Regions from separate parts of the Mesorhizobium sp. M8A.F.Ca.ET.208.01.1.1 genome, predicted to be linked through region 3. Evidence: predicted binding sites of a transcription regulator. Region 3 holds the regulator's gene; each other region holds the start of a gene.

Region 1 (8,086 bases), on a different contig from region 3:
GACATAAGGCGTCTGCGCCTGCAGACCGGCATGGTGTTCCAAAATTTCCAGCTGTTTCCGCATCGCACCGCTATCGAAAATGTCATGGAAGGTTTGGTCACGGTGCTCAAATGGTCGCCCCAGAGGGCACATGAACGGGCGCTCGCGCTGCTGGAGAAGGTCGGCATGGCCCACAAGGCGGATGCCTGGCCGGCGACGCTGTCGGGTGGCCAGCAACAGCGCGTGGCGATCGCCCGGGCGCTGGCGCCGTCGCCCAAGGTGCTGCTGTGCGACGAACCGACTTCGGCACTCGACCCGGAATTGGCGCAGGAGGTGGTCGATGTGCTTAGCCAGCTCGCCAGCGAGGGAACGACCATGGTGATAGCGACGCATGATTTGCGCCTGGCTTCCAAGATCGCCCAGGAAGCGGTGTTCCTCGATGCCGGCGTCATTGTCGAGCAGGGGCCATCCGCCACGCTGTTCGGCAATCCGGAGCGCGAAAGGACAAAGCGGTTCATCGCCACGCTGAAGCAGGAGGCGGCGGAGAAGGAGGCCGGCGCATAGACGCGGCAATCTCCGGCAATCTTAAAGACAAAAAACCCGGCACGAGGCCGGGTTTTTCGTTAACTCGAAAGCGAAAAGCTCAGGCAGCCTCTTCCTGCTCGGCTTCCTCATTGTCGGCCTTGGCGCCACGCTTGGGGCCCTTGTTGAGGTTGACCTCGATCAGGCGCACGGCTTCGGTTTCCGACATGCGATTGACGGCCGCGATCTCGCGGGCCATGCGGTCGAGCGCCGCTTCATAGAGCTGGCGTTCGGAATAGGACTGCTCCGGCTGGTTGTCGGCGCGGTAGAGGTCGCGCACGACTTCCGAGATCGAGATCAAGTCGCCCGAATTGATCTTGGCATCATATTCCTGGGCACGGCGCGACCACATGGTGCGCTTGACGCGGGCGCGACCCTGCACGACCTTGAGCGCGCGCTCGACATAATCCTCTTCCGACAGCTTGCGCATGCCGATGGAGGTCGCCTTGGCGACCGGCACCTTGAGCCGCATCTTGTCCTTCTGGAAGTCGATGACGAACAGTTCCAGCTTGTGGCCAGCCACTTCCTGCTCATCGATCGAGACGATCTGGCCGACGCCATGCGCCGGATAGACGATGTACTCGCCGGTCTTGAAACCGTGACGCGCGGCCGTGGACTTCTTCTGCGGGGTGATCGTTGCCATTACGCCCTGAACTCCTTGTTGTGGGCCGGCGGCGGTGCCGGCTGAACTCACGTGATCGGGGTCACCGATCATTAGCCGCACAACAGATGAACCCACCGGAAAAAGCCGGGACCGGCAAACCGCACGAATTGCGACCGCCTGGCCCAGATCGCTCTGGTCCGGAATGGGATTTTCACCTTTCAGTGATTTGGGGCGTCTGCGCCATAAATCGACGTTGTGTCACCGGCATGTTTCGCTGATGTAACACAAAAAGTCGGAAGAATCAAGGTTTTGCTGCGTAAGCGAAGGCCACAACCAATCGCCGCCTGTCAAGGCGGTTAATCCGACGTGCTTGTTACGCTACGTCATACAAGCCTTTACGGCGGTGTTGTCAATCGCCTTCGCCGGGTTCGGCGGAGAAGTATTTCTCGAACTTGCCGGCCTCACCGTCGAAGCTCTTGGCGTCGGCCGGCGGCTCCTTCTTGGCGGTGATGTTCGGCCATTTCTCGGCATATTCGGTGTTGATCTGCAGCCATTTGTCAAGGCCGGACTCGGTGTCGGGCTTGATCGCGTCGGCCGGGCATTCCGGTTCGCAGACGCCGCAGTCGATGCACTCGTCGGGATGGATGACGAGCATGTTCTCGCCTTCGTAGAAACAGTCGACCGGACAGACCTCGATGCAGTCCATATATTTGCATTTGATGCAGTTGTCGGTCACGACATAGGTCATCGGTCGGCTCCGGGATGTCCCGTTTTTGTTGGCTTTTTTTGTGAGGTAACGCCTTTATCGGCTGCTTGCAAGGGTGGCCGTTCCCAGGGGCGTCAGGGTTTGGGAATGGAATTCCAAGTGGGCGGCGCCGCGAAGGCCCGGCATGCCCCACCGGCCGTCCTGTTTGCCGCTCCCGGTTCTGCTTTTTGTTTGTCGCTGCCCTCGGGCAACGCCCCTCCGCGGTCGGTCGAACGGCTCAATCTTCGTCGAGCAATCGGTCGGTCTGGCGGCGCTCTTTTTTGGTCGGGCGGCCGCTGCCTGCCTCCCGCAACGCCGGGATGGCATCGGGAAGGGCGTCAGCCTTGGGTGCGGGCGGCGGCGACATGTCTTCATAAAGAGTGCGGGCTTCCTCGGCCGGGCCGCGCCGCACTCCGGCGCCGAGCACCTTCCAGACGAAGATACGCCGGTCGAGCGTGATGGTCAGCACGTCGCCCGGCTTGACCAGATCGGATGCCTGCGCTGCTTTGTCGCGATTGATGCGCACGCGGCCGGCGACCACCAATTTAGCCGCCAGCGAGCGCGATTTCACCGCACGCGAAAAGAACAGCCATTTGTCGATGCGCTGGCGGCCTTCAGCAACCATCGAAGCGCCGAGCCTACTTCTTTAGTTGGTCGCGCAAGGCGGCGAGCTTGGCGAAGGGGGAATCCGGATCGAAGCGCACCGGGCGCTCCTCGCGCGGCTTGGGTTGGAAGGCGGGCTTTCCGCCCCCCTTGCCTTCCGGCCTGCCGCCCTTCCAGTCCGGGCGGCCTTCACGGCGCTCGGGACGATCGCCTTGCGGGCGGCCATCGCGGCGCTGCTCGCCGTCACCTTGCGGCTTGGGCTTGAACTTCGAGCGGTCGAAGCGCGGCTTGCCGGCGCCGTCGCGGCGTCCTTCATGGGCGGGACGGTCCGTGGGCGTGCCTGTTGCCGGTGCGCCGCCGGCATCGGCCGACGCGTTGCCTCGGCCACGCGCTTGTCCGTTTTGCGGGCGGTTGTTGCGGCCGTCGCGATGACGCGGACGCTGGTCAAAGCGGCCTTGGCGCCACAACAGGATCGGCTTTGGCGCTTCGGCTTCCGGCACCGTTTCGCCGACGGCTTGCGCCACCGCAACGGGTTCGGCGGCTTCCGTCGGCGCGGGGGCCCCGACGGCCGGCTCCGCCGCCGCGGCGCCCTCTTCTGGGGGCGCGGCGTCAATCTCGGCAGTCTCAGCTTCGGCCCGCGACTCAACCGGCGCCGGCTCGACGGGTTCAACGGCGGCTTCGGCCACAGGCGCCTCTTCGCCCCCTGCAACGTCAGCCGTGGCTTCCGCCTGCTCTTGCACGGCAGCTTCCGTCGGCGCGTCTGCCGCGATTTCGGCCGCAACCTCCATCGCCGCGGCGGCTGCCGCATCCGGCACCGGTTCCGATCCTTCGGCGGCTGGCGCTGCCGCCTCTTCCGCCGCCTTGGCCTGTTCCGCGCGGGCTGCCTCCGCGGCTGCCTGCTTGGTCGCGGCGGCTTCCCGCGCGGCAGTATCCTGCGCTTCCAGCCGCGCCTTGACGTCCGCCGCCGGCTTCGGCTCGGCGCGATAGCCGAGACCCTTGAGAATCTCTTCCATGTCGTCGGCGGTGGCGCCGAGGATCGACATCATCGGCGGCGTCACCATGAAGGACTGGCCGTCATAGGCGCCGTCCGGTCGCAGGCCGAGGCCGGGCTTCCAGTTGGTCGCCGGGCGGATCAGGTCAGCCAGCCGCTCGAGAATGTCGATGCGAACGGCGCGGCGGCCGAGATTGCGGTAGCCGGCAAGCTTGTAGAACGCCTTGTCGAAGGCCGGATCGATCACCACCGAGGTGCGGCCCGATGCCAGCGCATGGACGACGTCGCCGAAGCCGGGCTTGTCCTTGCCGTCGGTCTTCAGCGCCCACAGCAAGGTCACCAGTCCGGCGGGCGCCGGTTTGATCAGCGCCGGCACGAAGACGTGGTAGGCACCGAAGCGCACGCCGAGCCGGCGAAGCGCCGCGCGGCCTTCCTGGTCGAGCGACTTCATCTCCTCGGCGATGTCGCGGCGATTGATGAGGCCGAAATTCTCGACCAGCTGGAAGGCGATGCCGCGGCCGATACCGGAAATCTGATCGGCATTTTTCAAGTCGACCAGCGGCTTCAGCAGGGATTCGATCTGGAAATTGACGAAGCGCTCGGCGCGCGCGGCGACCTTGTCGCGCGCCGGGCCGGTGAGCTGTTCGTCGGCCAGCAGCACCAGGCGCGGCTTCAGCGCGTCCTCGCCCGAAACCAGCGTGCCGATCGGCGCGCCGATCCAGCGCAGCGTGCCGTCCGAACCGAGCGCTAGATCGCCATTGGCGCAGGCGCCGAAGCGCTCCGCGCGTGCATCGAATTCGGCGGCCAGCGCCTTTTGCGCGGCCGTGCGCACGGCCTTGGCGTCTTCGCCGCCGGCGGTCTGGTCGGCGGTGAAGCGGAACCCTTGTAACTCGCCGACGTGATGGCCTTCGACAAGGACGGTTCCGGTAGGACTGATTTCGGCTTCAGGCATGGTATTTTCTCTAAGGCGCCGCATGAGGACGGAAGTCCTGCGGTCTACGAAGCGTTTCGTCAACCGCTCATGCAGCGCATCCGACAATCTGTCTTCGATTTCGCGCGTCTTTTCCTGCCAGTGTGCCTGATCGGCCAGCCAGCCGGGCCGGTTCGACACGAATGTCCAGGTGCGGATCTGGGCGATGCGGTGCGACAGCGTGTCGATATCGCCCTCGGTGGTGTCGGCGCGGCGCACCTGCTCGGCCATATAGTTCTCGTCGACATGACCATGCCGGGCGAGGTCCATGTAGATCGAGGCGATGAGGTCGGCATGCTGGGCGGGCGCGATCTTGCGATAATCCGGCAGCGCGCAGGCTTCCCACAGCAACGCCACGCGCTTGGCATTGGTTGCGAGCGCGCGGATGCCTTCGTCGCGGGAGAGATGTTCGAGCGCCTGGGCATCGACGGCCGGAAGGGCGCGTGTCAGGCCCTCGACCGGGGCGTTGGTCTCGATGGAACGCTTCAGCGCATCGAGGCTGGCGAAATCGAATTGGGCGGTGCGCCACTGCAGCACCTTCACCGGGTCGAAGTCATGGCCCTCGATCTTCTGGACCAGGTCCTCGTCCAGCGGATCGACCTGGCCGGTGACGCCGAACGTGCCGTCGCGCAGATGCCGGCCGGCGCGGCCGGCGATCTGGCCGAGTTCGGCCGCCGTCAAATTGCGGTACTGGTAGCCGTCGAACTTGCGGTTCTGGGCAAAGGCGACATGGTCGAGGTCGAGGTTGAGACCCATGCCGATCGCGTCGGTGGCAATGAGATAGTCGACATCGCCCGACTGGAACAGCGCCACCTGGGCATTGCGGGTGCGAGGCGACAGCGCGCCCAGAACCACCGCCGCACCGCCCTGCTGGCGCCGGATCAGCTCGGCGATGGCGTAGACCTCGTCGGCGGAGAAGGCGACGATCGCGGTGCGCCGTGGCAGGCGCGTCAGTTTCTTGGAACCGGCATAAGCCAGATGCGACAGGCGCGGCCGCGTCACCACCGAGACGCCTTTCAGCAGCCGCTGGAGGATGCCGTGCATGGTGGCCGCGCCGAGCAGCAGCGTTTCCTGGCGGCCGCGCAGGTGCAGGATACGGTCGGTGAAGATATGGCCGCGCTCGAGGTCGCCGGCCAGTTGCACCTCGTCGATGGCGACGAACGCGGCGTCGGTCTCGCGCGGCATGGCTTCGACGGTGCAGACTGAATATTTGGCGCCCGGCGGCTGGATCTTCTCCTCGCCGGTGATGAGCGCCACCTGGTGGGCGCCCACCTTTTCGCAGACGCGTGTGTAGACCTCCCGGGCCAGCAGCCTCAGCGGCAGGCCGATGACGCCGGTTTCGTGCGCCACCATGCGCTCGATGGCGAGATGGGTCTTGCCCGTGTTGGTCGGCCCAAGCACGGCGGTCACGTCGCGGCCCGACAGGATCAGCGGCTCGGTATGTTTCTGCTGGATGTTCATCGGCTCGGAAATAAGGCTTTCTGGCCTCTCGTTGTCGGGAGCGTGCCTGGACGGCGCGTATGACAGCCGACACATAGGGATTTCGGGCGCGAAGCGAAAGCGGAATGTTCCGCCCGGGTTCCGAAGACGCCCGTGTCAGCCCGCAAATCAGTTCCTGCTTAACAGTTGGAACGAGTCTGGAACGAATCAGCGACGAATCGGTGACTCCGTCAGATTCAGCTTTTGTTCACGGCTAGATATGGATTTTGCGACCATGGGTCTCACCACATGCTGAATCAGAACACTGGCCCGTTTTATGCTAGGCGAACCTCTCTGTTAACTTTCGCCTGTGAACGAGGTCGGGGGCTCGATGCGCACTGCTCAAGATTATGAAATTGTTAATCTTTCTGAATTGTGGGTTAAGAAACTATGGGTGATCTCGGCCTATTAATGTTAACTTCCGCTCAAAGCCGGAACGAATCGGCGACAAAACAGCGTCAGCGCTATTTTCCCTTTTTGTTCCCCCAATATCTTGTGTTGTGAACAGCTTATCCACCGAGAATCCACAGGCTTGCCCACAGGTTTCGCGCAGACACCCCTAACGCTGTTAACCTTTGCGTGCCGGATTGGCGCATCGCGCCGCGGCGGCGCTTTCCGAGGCTTCCGGCGTCAACAGAAAGCGGACCGGTTTCCCGGTCCGCTTATTGCAGCGCACATGTCGATCTGCAGCATTGGCGGCTGCTCAAGACGCTTCAAACGAAGTACTGGCCGCCATTGGCGGTGAGGGTCGAGCCGGTGATGAAACCAGCATCCTCGGAAGCGAGGAAGACGACGCAGCGCGCGATCTCTTCCGGCTCGCCGAGGCGGCCGACCGGGATTTGCGGGATGATGCGCTCGTTGAGTACTTTCTCGTCGATCGCCTTGACCATCTCGGTGGCGATGTAGCCCGGGCAGATGACGTTGACGGTGATGCCCGCGCGGGCGCCTTCCTGGGCGAGCGCTTTCGAGAAGCCGATGTCGCCGGCCTTGGCGGCGGAGTAATTGACCTGGCCGGCCTGGCCCTTCTGGCCGTTGATCGAGGAGATGGTGATGACGCGGCCGAACTTCCGGTCACGCATGCCGCTCCACAGCGGATGGGTCATGTTGAAGACACCGGACAGATTGGTGTCGATAACCTCTTTCCACTGCTCGCGCGTTATCTTGTGGAACATGGCGTCGCGGGTGATGCCGGCATTGTTGACCAGCACCGAGACAGGGCCGAGGTCGGCCTCGATCTGCTTGATGCCGGCGGCGCAAGCGTCATAATCGGCGACGGACCATTTGTAGACCGGAATGCCGGTCTCGGCCTTGAATTTGGCCGCCGCATCGTCATTGCCGGCATAGTTCGCGGCAACTGAATAGCCGGCAGTCTTCAAAGCGATCGAGATGGCAGCGCCGATACCGCGCGATCCACCCGTGACGATTGCAACCTTGGTCATGTGTTCTCCTCCCGTTGGTCGGAGGAGCAAATAGGGAGTAGCCAATAGCGAATAGGGGTTTGATGTCCCGCCGCGCTGAGGCCGTTCTTCCCTATTCGCTGCTCCCTGTTCGCTATTGGCTTGTTCAGATTGCTTCGACGCACATGGCGACGCCCATGCCGCCGCCGATGCAAAGGGTGGCCAACCCCTTCCTGGCGCCGCGGCGATGCATCTCGAAGACCAGCGTGTTGAAGACGCGGGCGCCCGAGGCGCCGATCGGATGGCCGATGGCGATGGCGCCGCCATTGACGTTGACGATCGAGGGGTCCCAGCCCATGCCCTTGTTGACGGCGCAGGCCTGCGCGGCGAAAGCCTCGTTGGCCTCGACCAGGTCCAGATCGCCGACCGACCAACCTGCCTTTTCCAGAGCGCGCTTCGAAGCGGGAATAGGTCCGGTGCCCATGATCGCCGGATCGACGCCGGCGGTTGCCCAGGACGCGATGCGCGCGAGCGGGGTGATGCCGCGCCGGGCGGCTTCCGCTTCGCTCATCAGCAGCGCGCCGGCGGCACCATCATTGATGCCGGAAGCGTTGGCGGCGGTCACCGTACCGTCCTTGTCGAAGGCCGGCCTCAACTTGGTCATGGCATCGATCGTGGCGCCGTGGCGGATGTACTCGTCCTGATCGACAACCGTGTCGCCCTTCTTGCCCTTGAT
Region 2 (8,086 bases), 950 kb from region 3:
CGGCCGATCAGTGAGAGCACTTTCTTCGGTGTCGGGTTGTTGAAGCGCAGGTTCATCTGCAGCAGGCTGTAGACGATCTGGTCGGCGGGCTTGGCAACTGCTGGCTGCGGCCACAGCCTGGGCAGTGCGTTTGCCGTCGTGGCCAGGCAGGCGATGGCGAAGAGCAGTGCCGCGGCCGCCTGCAGCCGGTAGGAACTCGCAAGCAGCGGCAGCGCCAGAAGCGCCATCACCACACTGAAGTGAATGCGGAAATGCGAGAAGGAATCGAAAGCGGGGTGCAGCGCGCCGAAAAACCCGGCCAACAAAGCGGCCGACAATACCGTTATCGCCAGGAATACCAGCCCAGCCGTCATGTTCAAGCGCGCGCCTGTTGTCATTGAGGTCGTGTCTGCCGAATGCCGCCTGCCGATCCGTTCGATTTTGCTTGTCCGCCAAATTACGGCCTGAGCAAGACGACCAATTGCCTCGCCGAGGCTTCGCACGACCGCCTACTGGAACGCTGTCTCCGAAAAGCTCCTGAGCTTGCGCGAATGCAGCCGCTCCATCGGCATCTCGGCCAGCTTCTCCATCGCCCTGATGCCGATGGTCAGGTGCTGCGCCACCTGGCGTTTGTAGAACTCGGTCGCCATCCCAGGCAATTTCAACTCGCCATGCAGCGGCTTGTCGGAAACGCACAGCAGCGTGCCATAGGGCACCCGGAAGCGGAAACCATTGGCGGCGATCGTGGCCGATTCCATATCGAGCGCGATCGCGCGCGACTGTGACAGGCGCTGCACCGGTCCGCGCTGGTCGCGCAGTTCCCAGTTGCGGTTGTCGATGGTGGCGACGGTGCCGGTGCGCATGATGCGCTTCAGGTCATAGCCAGACAGGCCGGTGACCTCGGCGACTGCTTCCTGCAGCGCAACCTGGATCTCGGCCAATGGCGGGATCGGCACCCAGACCGGCAGATCGTCGTCCAGCACGTGATCCTCGCGCACATAGGCATGCGCCAGCACATAATCACCCAGTGCCTGAGTGTTGCGCAGCCCGGCGCAGTGACCAAGCATCACCCAGGCATGTGGCCGAAGCACCGCGATATGGTCGGTGATGGTCTTGGCGTTGGAAGGACCCACGCCGATATTGACCATGGTGATGCCGCCATGGTTGGGCTTCTTCAGATGGTAGGCCGGCATCTGCGGCAGGCGCTGTGGTGCTACGCCTTCGCTGGGCGCACTCTGCCCGGCCCGGGTGATGACGTTGCCGGGTTCGACAAATTCTGTGTAGCCGTCGCCCCCCTTTTCCATCAGGTCGCGGGCGCGGGCGACGAACTCGTCGATGTAGAACTGATAGTTGGTGAACAGCACGAAGTTCTGGAAATGCTGCGGGCTGGTTGCGGTGTAGTGCGTCATGCGGTGCAGTGAATAGTCGATGCGCTGCGCCGTGAACGGCGCCAGCGGCCGGGGCTCGCCGAAGGCGACCTCGAACGTGCCGTTGGCGATCTGATCGTCGGTACCGTCGAGATCCGGCACGTCGAACAGGTCGCGGATCGGCCGCTTGATGCGCTCGGCAGCGGCGCCGTCCACATAGGTGCCTTCCAGGAAAGCGAAATGCAGGGGAATCGGCGTGGTCGATTCCGAGACGGTCACCGACACGCCGTGATTGCGCATGATCAGCCGAAGCTGCTCGATGAGGTAGGTCTCGAACAGGTCCGGCTGGGTCACCGTGGTGGCGAAATGGCCGGGCGTCGGCATGTGGCCATAGGCCTGGCGCGAGTCGACCTGGGTGAACGAACTCGTGGTGACGCCGATCTCGGGGTAGAAGGCCCGGCAGCGCTTGCTGCTGTCGCCGCCGGCGGCAAGGGCTGCGAAGGAATCGCGAAGGAACTTGGTGTTGCGGTTGTAAAGCACCTTCAGCGCGGTAACGGCCTTTTCGGCATTGTCGAAGCTTTGCCGGCCAAAAGGCTCGGGCATGACGACTGATTCGATGGCTTGGGGGTAGATTCGCTTTTCCATGACTCAATATAGAGACTTGGGGAGGCGGTTGGGAGGGGGCTCGCCGCCGAAGGCGCTCAAAGCGCCATTTTTCTTCAACCCCGCTGCAGGCTGACCAGCAGCACGAACCCGACGCCGGACTTTCTGAGCGCCGGCGCCTCGATCGTCGAGCCGGCATCGGCGCGCATCATCGGCACCGCCAGGACCGGAGCGGCCAGGAGCACCAGGATAAGCGCCGCCCTCGGCAGGAGCCGGAGGGTCTTGGCGAGGTTGGCGGCGATGCGGTTCATGATGTCTGTGCTTTTCTTTTCGAGGTCTGGTTCTCTGTTTCAGTGGCGAAGGTTGGTCGGGCAGGCGAGGTGGCACATTCTGGCGGCTTCCTCCCAGGAGCGGGGGGACCGGGCCGCTTCGGCGACGAGGATGGCGAAGAACATCCCAAACAGGCTCATCAGCAGGCAGACGATGGTGAAGCGGCGAGCAAGCATCGGGTCCGTGTCTCCTTCAACACGCAGGAGAATGCCCTGACGCCTCTGAACCGGCTCTGATGCCGGCGTTCATCTGCGGTTCAAATTGATTGACGGGACATTGGCTGGGTCGCCGCCGGCCCGAACGGACATCGAGGTCACAGTCAGCGCGTCGATAAAACGAAAACGGGGCCCGCTGGGCCCCGTTTTGAGATCGCAAGGAGATGGACGATCAGAGCTTGTGCCAGGTCTGGCTCTTGCAGATCAGTCCGCCTAGCACGCAACCGCTCATCTTGAGCGAGGTGCCAGCCAATGTCGCCTTGCCGGAATAGGTCTTGTCGTTTGCCGGATCGGTGATGTTGCCGGTATATTTGTTGTCGCCGGCCGCCTTGAGCGATCCGATGGTCTTGCCGGCATATTTACCGGACTTGAGCGTAATGGAAAATGAATCGCCGCCTGAAATGGCCGCGGTGTCGCCTGCCTGCGTTTTCCAGTTGCCCTCGATCGGATCGGCCCATGCCGCGCCGCTCAGCATCAAAGTGGCCGCCAGGGCCAGGCTCACTTTTCGAAACATGTCTTCCTCCGTTTGGATAGCCGGCCGGATGCTCCGCCTCGCCGGTCTGCCGCTTACGCAAACGTAAGCTAGTCCAGCTTCCGTCAAAACAAAAGCGGTGCCGCAACGGAAGACTTTGGCGTTTTGAAAGCGGCTGAATTCGCTCTGTCGGGACGGAAACGGAAACGATCGCCGCGTCGTGTTTGTTTCCCGTGGTTAGCGGAGTGTTGATCGGGGTCCCGAAAATTTTCGTCAAATTTGGCGAAAACCAGCCGAATTGCTGGTTTCGTATCCTTAACGAATTTCCGTGTTTACCTCTTGTTTTAGCTTTGTTTTCCTCAAATTAAGCACGCCATTTAACGACGGATTCAAGCCTGCGCGGCATTCTCGAAAGCATCGAAAGAGCGCCCCGGACAAGACAAACGGAGGCAGCTCTCGGGAGCCAGACAGGGGACTAAAATGGCACGTTTTGAAATGCTTGAAGCAGGCTTCGGCGCCATGGGGGAAACTGCCCAGGCCGACATTCTTTTCGAACTGGGCATGATGTATGCGACCGGTCGCGATTGCGAGACCGATGTCGTTGCCGCCCACAAATGGTTCAACATCGCCGCCATCAAGGGTTCGGCCCGCGCCGCGGAACTGCGCTCGGAACTCTCGGCGGCCATGTCGAAGGTCGAGATCGCCAAGGCGCTGCGCGAAGCCCGCGAATGGATGACGATGCACTGAGTCCCGCCAGACGGGGACGCTCCGGCCAAGACCGCTAAAAGACGGTCGGGCCAACAGGGACAAGGCTGCGCAGACAGCCAGGCCACGGGCCAACAACAAAAAGAATGCGGCAGGCCGACAGGTCCAAGCCGCGCGACGGACCATGATCCCGAAAGTGGAATCGGGGCTTCGGCAAGATCATGGCCAACAGGAAGACAGGGAAGGTGGGTTGGGTTCACAGCGCGGGGGGCGCCGGGGAAACAGCCTGACAGGCAAAAAGCCACGACCAGCCGGAACAAGGCTGGCGTGGCTTTTTGCGTGGATGAGACCGCGCAGGCCCAATCGAGCGGCGCCAATGCGCCTAGACAGGCCCGGTGAAGGATGAAATTGTCCCGCCTCTCTGGAAGAAGCGCGGCCGGGGCGGCCGCGCGTGAGTGGAGGAGTTCTATTGTCATGAAAAAAATGAGTATTTTGAGCGCGGCCATTTTCGGCCTGATGATGAGCGCGCCTGTCGCATTCGCCGACGACATCACCGTATCGGTGGTCGGCCCGATGACCGGACAACTCGCGACCATCGGCGATCAGTTCAAGCAGGGCGCACAGGCCGCGGCCGATGCCATCAACGCCGCGGGCGGCGTCAACGGCTCGATGATCAAGCTCGACATCGAGGACGACCAGTGCGACCCCAAGCAGGCCGTTTCGGTCGCCAACCGCATCATCGCCAACGGCGTCAAGTTCATCGACGGTCATGCCTGCTCGGGTTCGAGCATTCCGGCCTCGGCCGTCTATGCCGAAGCCGGTGCGCTGATGATGAGCCCGGCCTCTTCGAACCCGGTGCTGACCGACGCCGCGGCCAAGTCCGGCTGGCCGACGATCATGCGTCTTTATACGCGTGACGACGCACAGGGCGCCTTCATCGGCCCATGGATCGCCAAGAAGTATGCCGGCAAGAATGTGGTCATCCTGCACGACAAGAGCGCCTACGGTCAGGGCGTGGCTGACGCCGTCAGGGCAACCATGAATACCGGTGGCCTCAAGGAAGTCTACTATGACGCCATCAACCCCGGCGAGAAGGACTATTCGGCGCTTGTCACCAAGCTGAAGGATCTCAAGGCCGATGTCGTCTATTTCGGTGGCTACCATCCTGAGGCTGGCCTGATCCTGCGTCAGTCGGCCGAACAGAACCTGAAGTTCCAGCTGATCATGCCGGACTCGATCGCCTCGCCGGAGTTCTGGCAGGTTGCCGGCCCGGCCGGCGAGGGCACCATGTTCGTGTTCCCGTCGGATCCGCAGGCAAAGCCGGAAGCCAAGGCGGCCGTCGAGAAGATCAAGGCCGGCGGCTTCGTGCCGGAAGGCTTCACGCTGTTCTCCTACGCCGTGGTCCAGGCTTTCGCCGAAGGCATCAAGCGCGCGGGCAGCGACGATCCGGCCAAGGTTGCCGAAGCGTTGAAGAACGGCACGCCGATCAGCACCGTTGTCGGCGACGTCACCTTCGACGAGAAGGGCGACCTCAAAAATGCCAGCTATGACATCAACCAGTGGCATGACGGAAAGTACGCGCCGATCGCGCAGTAATCGCTCCGACGATCGGCTAGAGCAATTCTAGGAAAAGTGTGTAGCGGTTTTCCGTCCAGAATTGCGTAAAAACAAGAAGTTAGAGCGGGTCAGAGATTCTATCAAACTCTGAACCGCTCTAGTCCAAGGAAATGGCCGGGTTCGTCCCGGCCATTTCTGTTTGCGGTCCGCGATGCGCTCCGGCTATCGGCCGGTGGCGGCGGTCGACGCGTTCCGGTCCTCGATGAACCCCACCAGCACCGCCCCGTCGGTGACCTGTGACCCTTCCCCGGCGATCTCGGCGATCACCCCGTCATGCGGGGCGGCGATGGTGTGCTCCATCTTCATCGCTTCGAGGATCAGCAGAATTTGTCCCTTGATCACGGCGTCGCCTTTCGCCACGCGCACAAGCTTGACGAGACCCGGCATCGGCGCGCGCAGGCTGCCGGAGGCGGCAGCGGCTTCATCGCTCCTGGCCAGGGGATCCGGCACGGTGAAAGAATAGGCGACAGCGCCTTCGAACACGGTGATGTGGCCAGGCCAGCGGGCGAGGCGGGGAACGGCCCGAAGGTCATGCGAATTGGTGCTGTCATACGGCGCATCGAGCGCCACCTGAAAGCGCCCGTCCGGCCGCATTGAAACCTTGGCCAGGATGGCCTCGTCGCCGAACTTCAGCCGCGTGCGCCGCGCAACGCCGTGGAAATGCGCATAGCCGGCAAGCGACGACCAGGGGTCGTCCGACGGCAATGCTCCGGCACCCGAGGCCGCCAGCGCGGCAGCCGAGATGATTTCGCCGGTCGGCGGCGCGACCGCCGTCAGCATCTCCTGGTGTCTGCCGATCAGGCCGGTATCGACGTCGCCCGCCGCAAAATCCGGATCGGCGGCAAGAGCGGCAAGAAAAGCGGCGTTGACGGTGGAGCCGGCAATCTCGATTTGCGCGAGCGCGGTGCGGAGCGCCTCCAGCGCCGCCTGCCTGTCCCCGGAATGGACGACCAGCTTCGCGATCATGGGGTCGTAATAGGGCGAGATGGCATCGCCAGCCCGCACGCCGGTCTCGATGCGCATCGCGGCACCCTCGGGGGCAACGCCCGGAAATTTCAGGTGGTGCAGCGTGCCCGTCGCCGGCAGAAACCCCTTGGCCGCGTCCTCTGCATAGATGCGCGCCTCGAAGGCATGGCCGCAAAGCGCGATCTCGCTTTGTGTCTTCGGTAGTTTTTCGCCGCTGGCGACGCGTAACTGCCACTCGACGAGATCGGTGCCGGTGACCATCTCGGTGACCGGATGCTCGACCTGCAGGCGGGTGTTCATTTCCATGAACCAGAAGCGGTCGGCCTTGAGGCCTTGCGAGGCGTCGACGATGAACTCGATGGTGCCGGCGCCGGAATAGTTGATCGCCTTGGCGGCCTTCACCGCCGCCTCCGTCATCGCCTTGCGCAAGGCCGGCGTCATGCCGGGGGCGGGGGTCTCCTCGATCACCTTCTGGTGGCGGCGTTGCGCCGAGCAGTCGCGTTCGTAGAGATGCACGGCATTGCCGAAATTGTCGCCGAACACCTGCACTTCGATATGCCGTGGCTTGTCGACGTATTTTTCGACCAGCACGCGGTCGTCGCCGAAGGCGGCCTTGGCTTCGCGCCGGGCGCTGGACAGCGCCTCGGAAAAATCATCGGGATGCTCGACGCGCCGCATGCCCTTGCCGCCGCCGCCGGCACGCGCCTTGATCAGCACGGGATATCCGATCTCGCGGGCTTTCGAGGCAAGCAGCACGATCTCCTGCGCCTCGCCATGATAGCCCGGCACGACCGGAACGCCGGCTTTCTCCATCAGCCGCTTGGCGGCGTCCTTGAGCCCCATGGCGCGGATCGAAGCGGCCGATGGGCCAATGAAGGTGAGCCCTGCGGCTGTGACCTGATCGACGAAGTCAGGGTTTTCCGAGAGGAAGCCATAGCCCGGATGGATCGCTTCGGCACCCGTTGCAAGCGCTGCCGCGACGATCCTGTCGCCGCGCAGATAGCTCTCGCCGACAGGCGAGGGGCCGATATGGACCGCCTCGTCGGCCATTTCGACATGCAGGGATCTCGCGTCGGCATCCGAATAGACGGCGACGGTGTGCACGCCGAGCTTGCGGGCGGTGCGGATGACGCGGCAAGCGATCTCGCCCCGATTGGCGATCAGGATCTTGCTAAACATGGAGCCTCCAGCGGCGAATTTGCTTCGAGCGACGCAGGCCTTGCTTCGCGCTCGCCTCAGTCCTGCCCGACATATCCCCCACGAGAGGCACGCTGTCCCGCCGACCTATGCTGGCAGACGTTCCCTCGACCTCTCCCTTACCAAGGGAGTGCTCCAGCTGGCGTTCGGCCCTGCCTACTTCGACGCCGAGATGGCGCAGCCGCCGCTCGCGGTCTTGAGCTTCCACCGTGTCAAGCCGGCCTGGCAGTTGCGCAGCGCCATTTCTTCCGCGGCCTTCTGGGACGGCGCGTTGAGCTTCGTCCCGCAGATGATGTAGAGGTCGACAACGCGCGAATAAAAGGTCGTGGCGTAGGCCGAATGACCGCCCGCCGCGATATAGGCTTTGTACGCCACGTTGCATTCGCTCTTCGGATCCGAGCCCATGGTCGGTGGAAAATGCACGTCTCCCTTGCTTCCCGCCAGTGAGCCCGCCGTCGCGGCGGCGACTGTCGTTACGACAAGCAGTCCGGTCAGCACCGGGAAACGAACGTGGCCTTTTCTGCCTGCAAGCGATTTGGCCATGCTCATGCCAGTCGCCGAGAGCATTAGTAATCCTGCAAGTATCGACGCAGCCGACTTGCGACAATATTTCCGAACCATTTTCACCCCAGCCC
Region 3 (8,086 bases):
ATGCGTATCTGGTCGGCGGCGGCACTGCCGGCGCTCACCATCAACGCGCTAGCCATGAACAAACCCGACAACCAAGCGGATTTCGACTTCAACATCATTTCCTCCCAGATTTGATCAGCGCCGCTTGCAGCGCGGCTACTGCAAACGATCATGGTCAGTCCGCCGGCTTGTGTCAAACATTATATATAATTCTTGCCATGCCCCTACATCATATATAATTTTCCCTGCCAGACGACGGATGGACCGCGATGCAGGATCAAACGAGCTCCACAAAGACGGAGGCAGCCTATCAGCTGTTGCGGCGCGATATCCTGACCACGCGCCTCATGCCCGGCGCCCCGCTCAAACTGAGTGCACTGCGCGGCACCTATGGAGTCGGCTGGACGCCATTGCGCGAAGCCTTGTCGCGGCTTGAGGCCGAACGCCTGGTCACCGCCATCAGCAATCGCGGTTTTACCGTGGCTCGGGTGTCGCGGGCCGAACTGGAGGACCTGGCGCGCGCCAGGATGGTGGTCGAGATCCCCCTGTTCCTCGAATCGATGGAGAAAGGCGGCAAGGAATGGGAAGATGCCGTGGTCACCGCCCACTACCGGCTCTCCCGTTGCAAGACCGCCGTCGACGATCCGTCGGATGCGGCGGTCGACAAATGGGACGAGAATCACGAGGCTTTCCATGCGGCGCTGCTGAGTGCCGCCACATGCGATTGGCTGTTGCGTTTCCGCTCGACGATCTCGGATCAATTGCGCCGGCATCATCGCTTTCTTGGTCTGGCGCCGACATTGCGGGCCGCGGCCGGCCTCAAGGATGGCTACGAAGAGGCGATGGAGGCGCTGCGCGAAGCGATTGCGATCGAACACCATACCGCGATCATGGAAGCGGCACTCGATCGTGACGTCGAGCGGGCCAAGGCGCTGATGGTGGCCCATATCGGCTACACCCTGCACGTCTATGTCCACAGCGAAGACAGCGGCGCGACCAAATACGCCGCCCGCGCCGGCAGCTTGAAAGCTGGTTCGGGATGACTCCGGCGCTTCCGCGACACCTATTCGCACGCGTTGGTCGGAGTGGGGCCGGACGCCTGGGTCCATCGCTGCCCCGAAGCTGCCAGTCGTTGGCGTTTTGGTTTCGTTTCGTTCCGCGAATAATGGACCGATAAATTATACAATCCGCCCGGGGAAAGCCTTCCGAACGGCTGACGCCAAACTCGGGAGCGGATGGGCCACAGGCCATTAACCATAACGATTTCAATGGGCCTGCCGATGGCGGAAAAGGTCGGCTTCTGCCCGCCGTAGCGGACAAAAAACATCCGCAGCCTTAACAAATTCATTAAACTTTAAACGGTTGCGGAACACAACTGGAACAGATAGTGTTTGTTCTGGGTTTGTTTTTTCGATTCTGGTTCAGACCTTCGTTCAATGCCTTGGGGGCCGCCATGCTGACACGCAAGCAACATGAACTGCTGATGTTCATCCACGAACGGCTCAAGGAAAGCGGGATACCGCCCTCCTTCGACGAGATGAAGGAAGCGCTCGATCTTGCCTCCAAATCCGGGATTCATCGCCTGATCACGGCGCTGGAGGAACGCGGCTTCATTCGCCGGCTACCCAATCGGGCGCGCGCGCTGGAGGTGCTGCGGCTGCCGGATTCGATCGCGCCCGGCCTGAACGCGGCAAAGAAATTTTCGCCCAGCGTCATCCAGGGCAGCCTTGGTCAAAACAATCTTGGCCGCCAGCTCAAGCCGGCGACGGCGCCTTCGCGTCTGCCCGCGGCCGGCAATGACGACGATGTGGTTTCAGCCGTGTCCATCCCGGTCATGGGCCGTATCGCCGCCGGTGTGCCGATCGATGCCATCCAGCATCAGACGCATTCGATCTCGGTGCCGCCGGATATGATCATGGGCGGCGAGCACTATGCGCTGGAGGTCAAGGGTGACTCGATGATCGAGGCTGGTATCTTCGACGGCGACACGGTCATCATCCGCAATGCCAACACGGCAAGTCCGGGCGAAATCATCGTGGCGCTGGTCGACGAGGAGGAAGCGACGCTGAAGCGGTTCCGCCGTAAAGGCGCCTCGATCGCGCTCGAAGCCGCCAATCCAGCCTACGAAACGCGCATTTTCGGGCCGGACAGAGTCAAGGTACAAGGCAAGCTGGTCGGGCTGATCAGGCGCTACTGAGCCGGTTTGCCATCGGACTTGTCTGGCTTTTTATAGGGCGGCAGCCCCCTCGCCTCGCGTGAGAATTTTCGCTGCTCGTGCCAGGGCCGGTATGGTCCGTCGACAGCGAATTCGATCACAGCCGGGGTTGTGGCCGACTGGGGATCGAAGAAGACGGCAGCACTTCCCTTGCGGGCGAGCTGCCGTTTCGTGACGACGACAACCAGCGGATTGTGGCAGGCGTCATAGGCGGTCGCGTCATTGACGACGATCAGGTCGGCGAAGGCGCAGGCTTTCCAGGTGTTCTTGCGATCCTCGACATAGGCGACGATCGCGCCGGAAGGGTGCCTGGCAAGGCAAAGGCCTTCGCGGCAATAGAACGGCGATCCCTGCGGCAGGTCGGTGGGAGCGGCAATATCGAATTGCCCGTCCGCCTTGTCGAACATTTCCGGTTTGACGATTGTTTCGGAGACCAGAGCGCGTTTCCAGTTGTCGGCCGCGAATTCGTTCGGACGTTCCCGGTTGACGGCCAGTTCGCCATTGCCGATCGGCAGTGCGACCAGCCGTGCGTCTTCCGAGATCAGCACATCGGGCGTGCGTATGTCCGACACAGTCAACAGACCGGCAAGTGCGAATGGCAGTGCCGCGAGCCGCAGCCAGGTCGTCGCCATCGTCGCGATGACCAGCGCGACGGCCACCAGCAGCACGGATTGCTGCGAGATCAGACCTACCCCATCGATCGGCGAGCGCTCCGATATCCATGACGATACGGCGATCATCGCTGTCAGGCCTTTGCCCATCACGTAGAGAAACGGGCCGTCGGCGCCGAAGGGCATCGCCAGCGAACTGAGGACCGCAAAAGGCATGACGACCACCGACACGATCGGCATGACGGCCAGATTGGCGAACAGGCTGAGCGGCGATACACGCTGGAAATGCCAGATGGCAAACAGCGCCGTCGCGCTGCCGGCAATGATGGAGGTCATGGCCAATCCACCTGTCGCCAGCAGGAATTTTCGCGTCAGGAACCCGGGTAGTGACCGCTTTGGCGACGGTGGCCTCGTCTTACCAGCGCGGTGGTCCGCCCAGCCGGCATAGGCGCCAACAAGGGCCGCGGTTGCCGCGAACGACATCTGGAAGCTCGGGCCGACGACCTCGTGCGGGGAAACCAGGATAACGGCGATCGCCGAGATGGCCAGGTTGCGCATGGTGAGCGCCGCGCGATCGAACAAGACGGCAATCAGCATCACCGCCAGCATGATGAAGCTGCGTTCGGCCGCAACGACGACACCGGAAATGACGAGATAGGCGGCGATCGAGAAAAGTGCGGCGGCGGCCGCATATTTCTTCACCGGCCGGCGCGCGGAAAAGTCTGGAAACAGCGCGAAGGCACCGCGCAACAGACCCATGATGGTGCCGGCGACCAGCGCCATATGCAGTCCCGAAATGGAAATGATGTGATAGATGCCGGTACGCCGCATCGCTTCGTTGATTTCATCGGGAATGCCGGCGCGCACGCCGACGATCAGCGCCGCCGCGATCTCGCCTTCGGCGCCGCCGATGCTGCCCCTGATGTGGTCGGCGATGGCTTCGCGGGCGTTTTCGATGCTTGAAAAAAGACGGGCTGGCAGCGACATCTCACCATCGTCGGTAGCGACAACCGTTGGATTGCCGAGAAAGAAGCCGCTGCCGCCGATGCCTGCGAAATAGCTGTCGAAGGAGAAGTCGTAGCTGTCCGGCCGCACCGGACCGGTCGGCGGCAGCAGTTTGGCGTAGCCTGTGATAAGCGAGCCAGCGGTCATTTCCGGCGGTATCTTGCGTGCCGAAAGCCGGACCCTTTCCGGCGCATAGCGCAATTTCGGCCGGGCGGTCGAAATCACGTCCATGGTCAACCGGATACGGCCGCTCTCCATCTCCTCGAGCGAGACCACGCGGCCGGTCAATTGAGTCGAGATTTCCGAACCCAGCATCCGGGTTCCTGCTCGCCATGTTTCGACCTTCGCCGCGAGCAGGCCCAGCGCGCACAACAGCACTGCCATGAAACACAGATGGGTTTTCGGCCAGGAACGCGAGACGAATGCACAGGTCGCCGCCAGCACCATGACCGCGACAGGCTTTGCAAAATCGGGCTCGGTCGCCAGCGAAAAGTAGCCGATCGCCCCAACCGCCAGGCAGACCGGCACCAGCAGGAAGGCGATGCCCCGGTCAAGTTCCAGCTCCGCCGCCTTGGCCAAGCCGTGGCGCAGGCGAAGCAAGGATATCCGGCCGATTTGCCGGCGCGCGCGCACGATCCTGCGTGCGGCAGGAGACGGAGTTGGCGCCGGCAAGCCCGCTTGCAACGGCTGGGTTGCGGGCGCAGCCACGAGCGGCGATGGCAGCGGGATCGCCGGAGGCGTCGCAAACAGGGACCGTTCGCTGACGCCGACAATGGCGCCCTCACCCCGATCCGAGCCCCGGCCTCGTCCAGTCATCGGGTCTGCCCCTTGCGCCCTCGACACCCTATGCTACATGAACGCGCGAAGCGCGAAAGTCCGCGCCCTCCGCACCCAGCTTCAGACGTTTTCCGAGAGTTCCATGTCCGACAAGGTCATCACCCGTTTTGCCCCCTCGCCGACCGGCTATCTGCACATCGGCGGCGCGCGCACGGCACTGTTCAACTGGCTCTATGCCAAGCATACCGGCGGTACGATGCTGCTGCGCATCGAGGACACCGATCGGGAGCGTTCGACCGATGCGGCCACATCAGCCATTCTCGACGGCCTGACCTGGCTCGGCCTGTCATGGGACGGCGATGCGGTTTCCCAATTCGAGCGGGCGCCGCGCCATCGTGAGGTGGCCGAGGAACTGGTGCGGCTGGGCAAGGCCTATTACAGCTACGAGACTTCAGCCGAGCTCGAGGCGATGCGCGAGGCAGCACGCGCCAAGGGCCTGCCGCCACGCTATAACGGCCACTGGCGTGAGCGCGATCCGTCGGAGGCACCCGCCGGCGTCAGGGGCGCCATCCGCATCAAGGCACCGACCGAGGGCGAGACGGTGGTGCAGGATCGGGTCCAGGGCGAGGTGCGCTTCCCCAACAAGGATCTCGACGACTTCATCATCCTGCGCTCGGACGGCAACCCGACCTATATGCACGCCGTCGTCGTCGACGACCACGACATGGGCGTCACCCACATCATCCGTGGCGATGATCACCTGACCAACGCCGCCCGCCAGACCGTGATCTACAACGCCATGGGCTGGGACGTGCCTTCGATGTCGCATATCCCGCTGATCCATGGCGCCGACGGCGCCAAACTGTCGAAGCGCCACGGCGCGCTTGGTGTCGAGGCCTATCGCGCCATGGGCTATCTGCCGGAGGCCCTGCTCAATTACCTGGCACGTCTGGGCTGGAGCCATGGCGACGACGAGATCATGTCGATCAAGGACATGATCTCGTGGTTCGACATCGGCGACGTCAACAAGGGCGCGGCGCGCTTCGATTTCGCCAAGCTCGAGGCGTTGAACGGCGTCCATATGCGCCGCATGGCCGATTCCGAATTGTTCGACATTTTCATCGCCACCTTGCCTTATCTGGAGGGCGGCCCGGCGATGGCGGCGCGCCTCGACGAGAAGAACAAGGCGCAGTTGCTGGCAGCCCTTCCGGGCCTGAAGGAGCGCGCCAAGACGCTGGTCGAGCTCGTCGACGGCGCTGCCTTCCTGTTTGCCGCGCGGCCGCTGCCGATCGACGACAAGGCCGCGCTCCTGCTCAATGACGATGCCCGCAAGATCCTGCGCGGCGCTCACGAAGCTTTGAAGTCGCTGTCGGGTGAGTGGACGGCGGCCACGGCCGAGGCCGCTATCCGCGACTACGCCCTGGCTGGCGGCCATAAGCTTGGTGCCGTGGCCCAGCCGTTGCGGGCTGCTTTGACCGGCAAAAGCACCTCGCCGGGCGTATTCGACGTGCTGGCCGTGCTGGGGCGTGAGGAAAGCCTGGCCCGCATAGCGGATCAAATCGATTAGGAGCAAACTGGCCCAAGAAGATTGGCATTGAAAGGCGCGTTTCGCAGTGCAACATTATGTCTTGGCCCAATCTGGCACGCACCTCCTAGAATGCGGTGGCGAAGACGCGCATTGCGGTGATTTCGACGTGTCGCTGTGCGGAATTTGCCTTTGCCGGCATGAGGAAACAAGAAGGAGTTTGCAATGACCGAAGCTGCGAAAAAACTGGATGTGGGCGGCCAAGAGGCCACGGCAACGCTCGAATTCGCCGGCAAGACCCACGAATTCAAGGTGCGAAGCGGCTCGGTCGGACCTGACGTCATCGACATCGCCTCGCTCTACAGCACCACCGGCGCTTTCACCTATGACCCCGGCTTCACCTCGACGGCAAGCTGCGAGTCGGAAATCACCTTCATCGACGGTGATGCCGGCGTCCTCCTGCATCGCGGCTACCCGATCGACCAGTTGGCCGAACATGGCGATTTCCTCGAAGTCTGCTATCTCCTGCTCTACGGCGAACTGCCCACCAAGGCGCAGAAGGACGATTTCGACTACCGTGTGACGCGCCACACCATGGTGCACGAGCAGATGTCGCGCTTCTTCACCGGCTTCCGCCGCGACGCGCACCCGATGGCGGTGATGTGCGGCGTGGTCGGCGCGCTGTCGGCCTTCTATCACGACTCGACCGACATCTCCGACCCGTACCAGCGCATGGTTGCGTCCATGCGCCTGATCGCCAAAATGCCGACGATCGCGGCCATGGCCTACAAGTACCACATCGGCCAGCCCTTCATTTACCCGAAGAACGATCTCGGTTTCGCGGCAAACTTCCTGCATATGTGCTTTGCCGTGCCGTGCGAGGAATACAAGATCAACCCGGTGCTGGCGCGCGCCATGGAGCGCATCTTCATCCTGCACGCCGACCACGAGCAGAACGCTTCGACCTCGACCGTTCGTCTCGCCGGCTCTTCGGGCGCCAACCCCTTCGCCTGCATCGCCGCCGGGATCGCTTGCTTGTGGGGCCCGGCCCATGGCGGCGCCAACGAAGCGGCGCTCAACATGCTGGGCGAGATCGGCCATGTCGATCATATCCCGGAATTCATCGCCCGTGCCAAGGACAAGAACGATCCGTTCCGGTTGATGGGCTTTGGCCACCGCGTCTACAAGAACTACGATCCGCGTGCCAAGATCATGCAGAAGACGGCGCATGAGGTCCTGGGCGAGCTCGGCATCAAGGATGATCCGCTGCTCGACATCGCCATGGAGCTGGAAAAGATCGCGCTGACCGATCCCTATTTCATCGAGAAGAAGCTCTATCCGAACGTCGACTTCTACTCCGGTATCACGCTGAAGGCGCTGGGCTTCCCCACCACCATGTTCACCGTGCTGTTCGCGGTCGCCCGCACGGTCGGTTGGATCGCGCAGTGGAAGGAAATGATCGAGGATCCGCGCCAGAAGATCGGTCGCCCGCGCCAGCTCTACACCGGCGCGCCGGAGCGCGACTACGTACCGATTGCGAAGAGATGAGGCAATAGGGATTGGGCAGTAGGGAATAGGCCTGCCCACTGCCTACTGCTTGCTCTTGATGCACCCCATCACCACCTCCGCAGCGATATCGCCGGAGGGCCTGTCGGTCGCCATGCGCCTTGCCACTTCCGCAAAGCCGTCCTTCTGCCAGGCTCGGTAGCCGGTGTCTGAAAACAGCGCCTCGAGCTGCCGCGCCAGATAGCGCGGCCGCACATATTGGTTGTAGTGCTCCGGCACCACGATCTGGTCGGCAATCAGATTGGGCAGGGCCGCACTCCACACCGTGACCAGCCCCTGGACCATGCGCATCACCGGATCGAGCCGGTAGCACGAGATCATCGGCACACCGGACAGCGCCAGTTCCAACGACACTGTTCCCGAGGCGATCAGTGCCGCATCGGCTTTGCCGAAGGCCTGCCATTTGCG

Evidence for each region. The regulator LexA, encoded in region 3, represses DNA repair genes until DNA is damaged. The targets are predictions, from matches to a motif close to TGTTCNNNNTGTGTTCNG.
Region 1: EN851_RS15300 (helicase-related protein) is a predicted target of LexA. The motif match lies at 6,102-6,119, and genes of this name have one in related genera.
Region 2: EN851_RS09970 (sel1 repeat family protein) is a predicted target of LexA. The motif match lies at 3,307-3,324, and genes of this name have one in related genera.

Annotation. Positions count from the first base shown of each region.
Region 1 covers NZ_SRUT01000002.1:974,052-982,137, reverse strand. The annotation lists gene EN851_RS15320 (amino acid ABC transporter ATP-binding protein) at 1-543, shown strand, start outside; gene EN851_RS15315 (CarD family transcriptional regulator) at 623-1,204, opposite strand; gene fdxA (ferredoxin FdxA) at 1,575-1,913, opposite strand; gene EN851_RS15305 (RNA-binding S4 domain-containing protein) at 2,149-2,535, opposite strand; gene EN851_RS15300 (helicase-related protein) at 2,549-5,935, opposite strand; gene phbB (acetoacetyl-CoA reductase) at 6,667-7,392, opposite strand; gene EN851_RS15290 (acetyl-CoA C-acetyltransferase) at 7,517-8,086, opposite strand, start outside.
Region 2 covers NZ_SRUT01000001.1:1,932,698-1,940,783, reverse strand. The annotation lists gene EN851_RS09990 (endonuclease/exonuclease/phosphatase family protein) at 1-353, opposite strand, end outside; gene EN851_RS09985 (AMP nucleosidase) at 489-1,949, opposite strand; gene EN851_RS09980 (hypothetical protein) at 2,066-2,260, opposite strand; gene EN851_RS36260 (hypothetical protein) at 2,300-2,455, opposite strand; gene EN851_RS09975 (DUF2147 domain-containing protein) at 2,667-3,008, opposite strand; gene EN851_RS09970 (sel1 repeat family protein) at 3,447-3,713, shown strand; gene EN851_RS09965 (branched-chain amino acid ABC transporter substrate-binding protein) at 4,146-5,267, shown strand; gene EN851_RS09960 (acetyl/propionyl/methylcrotonyl-CoA carboxylase subunit alpha) at 5,451-7,433, opposite strand; gene EN851_RS09955 (hypothetical protein) at 7,608-8,072, opposite strand.
Region 3 covers NZ_SRUT01000001.1:978,530-986,615, reverse strand. The annotation lists gene EN851_RS04840 (ABC transporter substrate-binding protein) at 1-95, opposite strand, end outside; gene EN851_RS04835 (GntR family transcriptional regulator) at 249-1,022, shown strand; gene lexA (transcriptional repressor LexA) at 1,433-2,176, shown strand; gene EN851_RS04825 (ComEC/Rec2 family competence protein) at 2,170-4,626, opposite strand; gene gltX (glutamate--tRNA ligase) at 4,730-6,154, shown strand; gene gltA (citrate synthase) at 6,338-7,660, shown strand; gene lpxB (lipid-A-disaccharide synthase) at 7,703-8,086, opposite strand, start outside.